DNA from 3 places in the Vibrio spartinae genome. Region 3 is predicted to be linked to each of the others. Evidence: predicted binding sites of a transcription regulator. Region 3 holds the regulator's gene; each other region holds the start of a gene.
The links. Region 3 encodes PurR, which represses purine synthesis genes. Its sites were predicted from a motif close to TNANGNAAACGTTTNCNTNA; they were not measured.
Positions count from the first base shown of each region.

Region 1 (2,208 bases), 930 kb from region 3:
AATTGCCGCCGCATCATGTCCGTCGACAGCCGGAATCACATGCCAGCCGTACGCTTCAAAGCGTTTCACGGTGTCATCCGTGAACCAACCGTCCACATCACCGTCAATCGAAATGCCGTTGTCATCCCAAAACGCAATCAGTTTGCCCAGCCCCAAAGTACCGGCCAAAGAGCACGCTTCATGAGAAATTCCTTCCATCAGACAGCCATCACCAAGGAAGGCATAAGTATGATGGTCAACAATATTGTGCTGCTCACGGTTAAACTGCGCGGCAAGCGCTTTTTCCGCAATGGCCATACCGACCGCGTTGGTGATGCCTTGTCCGAGCGGCCCGGTTGTGGTTTCAATCCCCGGTGCATAGCCGTACTCCGGGTGACCCGGTGTTTTTGAATGTAGCTGACGGAAGTTCTTCAGGTCATCAATCGACAGGTCATACCCCGTCAAATGCAACAGCGAATAAATGAGCATCGAGCCGTGGCCGTTAGAGAGCACGAAACGGTCGCGGTCAGCCCAATTCGGATTTTGTGGGTTGTGGTTCAAGTGAGAGCGCCACAGCACTTCAGCGATATCCGCCATCCCCATCGGGGCGCCGGGGTGACCTGAATTGGCTTGTTGAACACCATCCATACTTAAAGCGCGGATTGCATTCGCGAGACGTTTTTGGGAAGACATGTCAGCTCCTGAAAGTCATAAAGCAAAAAATGAATGTAGATTACGACGAAATAACACCGTATTTGCAAAATACCATATTAAAAAAAGCACCATATTGTCGCAAAGCCCTTTACTTGGCGCAATCGATTTACTGTGCCAATAAGTGCGCGATCTGTCGCAGATTTATCGGTTATTTCCCCAAAAGTAAAACATTGTCATTCCAAATAAGCATCGTGATGTTTATCAATCATCAAAAAAAGCTTGTAATTCCATTAATGCTGCATAGAATGGACGTCTAGATGTAAAAACATCTCTTGCGTTTAGCGCTTGTTTTCAAATAATTTCGAGTAAGTGTTCAGTATGACTTGCTCATCATCTGAGTGGAGTTCTCATGACAAAGCATCTGTTTACTTCTGAATCCGTATCAGAAGGACATCCTGATAAAATTGCCGATCAAATTTCCGATGCCGTACTTGATGCGATTTTAGAACAAGACCCCAAAGCGCGTGTTGCCTGTGAAACCTATGTCAAAACAGGCATGGTCATGGTTGGTGGCGAAATCACGACATCAGCTTGGGTTGATATTGAAGAATTAACCCGGACCACTGTGCGTGAAATTGGCTATACCCATTCAGACATGGGATTCGATGCAGACTCTTGCGCGGTTTTAAATACCATCGGCAAACAGTCTCCAGATATTAATCAGGGTGTCGATCGCGCTGACCCGAAAGAACAAGGCGCCGGTGACCAAGGCATCATGTTCGGTTATGCAACCAACGAAACCGATGTTCTGATGCCAGCGCCAATCACTTACGCGCACCGCTTGGTTCAACGTCAGTCTGAAGTGCGTAAAAACGGCACACTGCCATGGCTGCGTCCGGACGCAAAATCACAGGTAACTTTCCAATATAACGACGGCAAAATTGTCGGTATCGATGCCGTGGTCTTATCCACGCAACACAGTGATTCCATTTCAACCGAATCATTGAGAGAAGCGGTGATGGAAGAAATCATCAAACCAACGCTGCCGACTGAATGGTTAAACAAAGAGACCAAATACTTTATCAACCCAACCGGTCGTTTCGTTATCGGTGGCCCGATGGGTGACTGTGGTCTGACTGGCCGTAAAATCATTGTTGATACATACGGTGGCGCAGCCCGTCATGGCGGTGGTGCCTTCTCCGGAAAAGATCCATCCAAAGTTGACCGTTCAGCCGCCTACGCAGCGCGTTATGTTGCCAAAAACCTCGTTGCAGCCGGTCTGGCTGATCGTTGTGAGATTCAACTATCTTACGCGATTGGTGTTGCGGATCCGACATCAATCATGATTGAAACATTCGGCACAGAAAAAGTAGCACACAGCATCATCATCGAAGCCGTTCGTCAGTACTTCGATCTCCGTCCATACGGGCTTCAGGAAATGTTGAATCTACTCCAGCCGATTTATAAAAAGACCGCAGCTTATGGTCACTTCGGTCGGGATGAATTCCCATGGGAAGCAACCGATAAAGCAGCATTACTGCGGGACTTCGCTGGGCTAAAGTAAGCCGCTCTTGT
Region 1 is NZ_AP024907.1:3,335,821-3,338,028, forward strand. It holds gene tkt (transketolase) at 1-672, opposite strand, end outside; gene metK (methionine adenosyltransferase) at 1,043-2,197, shown strand.
Region 1: metK (methionine adenosyltransferase) is a predicted target of PurR. The motif match lies at 787-806, and genes of this name have one in related genera.

Region 2 (2,208 bases), 1.9 Mb from region 3:
TTGAGTCAGATTGCCGATGACTACTGGAACAACGGTATCAAGAATATTGTTGCGCTCCGGGGGGATATTCCTCCGGGCGGTGGTAAACCGGAGATGTATGCTGCTGATCTGGTGACCTTACTCAAATCCCGTCACGACTTTGATATTTCTGTCGCAGCCTTTCCTGAAGTCCACCCTGAAGCCAAAAGTGCTCAGGCCGACTTACTGAATCTCAAACGTAAAGTGGATGCGGGTGCGAACCGTGCCATCTCTCAGTTTTTCTTTGATGTTGAATGTTATCTGCGATTTCGGGACCGCTGTGTCAGCGCCGGTATCGATGTCGAAATCGTACCGGGCATTCTCCCGGTATCCAACTTTAAACAGGCATCTCGCTTTGCCGCGCAGAACCATGTCAAAGTACCGGGCTGGATGAATCAACAATTCGACGGATTAGACGATGATCCGGTGACACGTCAGCTTGTCGGTGCAAGTCAAGCCATTGACATGGTCCGGATACTCTGTCGTGAAGGCGTGAAAGACTTCCACTTCTATACACTGAATCGGGCAGAAATGACCTATGCGTTATGCCATACACTCGGCATCCGCCCGTAAGCATAAATCGTCTTTCAACTCTCTCATGAACAATGCCGACAGGACTCATGAAAAATGCCGACAGGAATGTCGGCATTTTTTTAATATCGCGTGTGTAAGACAGAAAGCTTGAACCAGATCGCTTTGATATAGAAAGCCTCGCTTCTTACTCCATATCTTCCATCTTACCCAGCAAATTGCGGATACGTTCCTGCCACGCGGTCTGCTCTTGCTGAATGTCTTGTACGTGCTGTTCCAGTTCATCACGACTGGTTTTCAGCTGAGTCGCTTCTTCAATCAATTTCTGTTTTTCTTCTTTTAATTCTTCAACTTCCATTTGAAGGAGTGTGATTGTATCAACGGCAGTTTGAATTTTGGCTTCTAATTTCTCTAACACTTCAAAAGACATGCTTATATCCTTTACGATTCTGCGCTTGCAATGATGATTGTACCTAGTTGTTCATTCTACTCAGCCACGGCTGGAGAAACACGCTCTATATTGAATATTTTCATCATTCGATTAAAAAACCGACGTGAATTGACACAATTCTTACTTTTGTTGTTCTTCGTGACGGGTTCAATCCTGCTTGAGCGCAGAAATGTGGTTAAAGATCTGAGGCCGATTTGATCAAGTGCAATAATCCACAAGCATTTCAGCAAACGTTTTCGTCGGGATATGCTAAAATTCGACGCAAATTTCTCAGTTTTCCGTCAAGATGGAGTTCACATGAAACGTGATTTAGCAATGGCCTTTTCCCGAGTGACCGAAGGTGCAGCTTTAGCCGGGTATAAATGGCTTGGGCGCGGTGATAAAAATGCAGCCGATGGCGCTGCTGTCGAAGTCATGCGGAGCCTGTTGAATAAAACAGAAATCACGGGAGAGATTGTAATTGGAGAAGGGGAAATCGATGATGCCCCGATGCTCTATATCGGCGAGAAGGTTGGTTTGGGCGGTGATGAAGTTGATATCGCGGTTGATCCGATAGAAGGTACTCGCATGACAGCCATGGGGCAGTCAAATGCGCTCTCTGTATTGGCCGCCGCGGAAAAAGGTAGCTTTTTGAAAGCACCCGATATGTACATGGAAAAACTGGTTGTCGGTCCGGGTGCCAAAGGATGTATCGATCTCAATCAACCCCTCAAACAGAATCTCGAACATGTCGCGCAGGCATTAGGTAAATCTCTGGATACGCTGGTCGTGATTACATTGGCAAAACCTCGTCACGATCAAATCATTGCCGAGATGCAACAGTGGGGAGTCCGCGTCTTTGCCGTCCCCGATGGCGATGTGGCGGCTTCAATTTTAACCTGTATGCCCAATAGTGAAGTGGATGTAATGTATTGTATCGGTGGCGCACCGGAAGGCGTGGTCTCCGCTGCCGTGATTCGTGCCTTAGACGGTGATATGCACGGTCGCCTTCTGCCTCGTCACGAAGTAAAAGGTGACACCGATGAAAACCGCCAGCTCGGTCAGCAAGAGATCGAACGCTGTCAGAAAATGGGCGTAGAAGCCGGTAAAGTGCTGAAGATGGAAGACATGGTCCGCAGTGATAATGTGATTTTCTCAGCCACGGGAATCACGAAAGGTGACTTACTGGATGGCGTCACTCGTCAAGGTAATATTGCCGTCACCGAAAC
Region 2 is NZ_AP024907.1:312,312-314,519, reverse strand. It holds gene metF (methylenetetrahydrofolate reductase) at 1-591, shown strand, start outside; gene zapB (cell division protein ZapB) at 737-979, opposite strand; gene glpX (class II fructose-bisphosphatase) at 1,298-2,208, shown strand, end outside.
Region 2: glpX (class II fructose-bisphosphatase) is a predicted target of PurR. The motif match lies at 1,223-1,242, and genes of this name have one in related genera.

Region 3 (2,208 bases):
GACCACGAAAATTAGTGCTCGTCACCTCTGCCAGTCATATGGATCGCGCGTTGCATGAATTTCAATCTGCCGGACTCAATCCGATCCCGGCACCGACCAACTACCTGTCCTATAAAAATATAGTGCAACCGTGGATAAAATATGCGCCTAAGGCGATTTATCTCGAGCAGACAGAAAAATATTGGTATGAAACATTGGGAAGGTTTTGGCACTATTTGAAAAACTGGGTCGCCAATCAGGAAGCGACCGTCGCTGAACCGTTGCAACAAGAGCCATAGCATGATGCTATCTCTTCATGTGAATCAGACTCTCAGTCTGGATTCAGCAGTCGCGTGGGATGAATGCTTCATTTTAATTGCTATTACTGAATCGGCAGTCTAAAATTCGCGATTAAAGCATATTCTATACCAGACAAAAACCGCTAAATTTAGCGGTTTTTGTCCTTATTGCAGTATAACCTCAGAATATTATTTCTGTACGGGTTATCCGATTATACAAATAGATAATATCTTCATAACTAAACATTCAATTGTAATTTGCTCCGAATTGCTGGATCTTCAGCATAAGCGACAGGACAATACCTATGGCTACGATAAAAGACGTTGCCCGCTTGGCGGGAGTTTCAACAACAACAGTTTCACATGTAATTAACAAAACTCGATTTGTGGCAGAAACGACTCAAGAGAAAGTCATGGCAGCCGTGAAGACACTGAACTATGCACCAAGTGCTGTAGCTCGGAGTCTGAAATGCAACTCAACGCGCACAATCGGCATGTTAGTGACCCAGTCTACCAACCCCTTCTTCTCTGAAGTCATTGATGGTGTTGAAAGTTATTGCTACCGACAAGGCTACACGCTCATCTTATGTAATACCGGTGGCTTATATGAAAAGCAACGCGACTACATTCGGATGCTGGCTGAAAAACGGGTCGATGGCATGTTAGTCATCTGTTCTGACCTGACTGCCGAGCTTCTAGAAATGCTAGAAGCCTATAATGATATTCCCAAAGTCATCATGGACTGGGGACCTGAAAGCTCACAAGCCGACAAAATCATCGATAATTCAGAAGAAGGTGGCTACCTTGCAACCAAGTACCTGCTTGATAAAGGTCACCGCGATATTGCTTGTCTGAGTGGACATCTATCAAAGGCAGCTTGTCAGGAACGGATTCAAGGATTCTATAGAGCCATGGCTGAAGCAGGCTTGACCCCAAATGAAAACTGGATACTGGAAGGCAACTTCGAATGTGATACGGCAGTCTTGGCTGCAGACAAAATTATTGCGATGGATGAACAGCCCACTGCCGTTTTTTGCTTCAATGACACGATGGCTTTAGGACTCATGAGTCGCTTACAACAGAGAGGCATCAAGGTTCCTGAAGATATATCGGTGATCGGTTATGACAATATTGAGATCTCTGAATATTTTTCTCCGCCATTGACAACCATCCACCAACCGAAACGTCGGGTCGGGAAAAACGCTTTTGAAATCTTATTGGAACGGATCAAAAGTAAAGAACATGAACGCCGTACGTTTGAAATGCATCCTGAAATTGTGGAACGCAATACCGTTAAAGATTTAAACAAAAAATAACACTAAATTAACACCCCATTGGAAAGTGGTCATTCCTCCAACCACTTTCTTTCTATTGATAACCTTTATTAATTGGACTAGAATCACACATTGTGGAGTGGTTATTCGTATAGTTGCTTCATAATTCCGTACTGGAAAAGTGTCACGCACAGGGCAAACCATCTGAAAAGATGGGACGCAAAGCCTCCGGCCTAAACCATGAAGATGGTAGGTAGCGGGGTTACCGATGGCAAAAATGCATCTCATGTTCGTCAATCATTTGACGTTCTGTTAACATATCTTCTGCATTCTTTTGCTACATTCTCGGACCTGACTTTGGTGGCGTATTCATTTAAAAATACACCGAGACGTAAAGCATGGATAAACCAATTCTTAGAGATTCAATGCGACTTTTTGAACAATTAGGTCGTGTCAAATCACGCTCAATGTTCGGCGGGTTTGGTATTTTCGTAAACGATATAATGTTCGCTCTTGTCGTTCAAGACAAACTACATATACGGGCAGACAGTCACTCACTGGAAACGTTTAAAGCAAAAGGTTTTGAACCTTATGTGTATACAAAACGTGGCTTTCCTGTTGTGACTAAGTATTTTGCACTTCCTGCAGACTATTGG
Region 3 is NZ_AP024907.1:2,403,075-2,405,282, forward strand. It holds gene elyC (envelope biogenesis factor ElyC) at 1-278, shown strand, start outside; gene purR (HTH-type transcriptional repressor PurR) at 584-1,594, shown strand; cyclic di-GMP riboswitch class I at 1,737-1,822, shown strand; gene OCU60_RS10490 (TfoX/Sxy family DNA transformation protein) at 1,951-2,208, shown strand, end outside.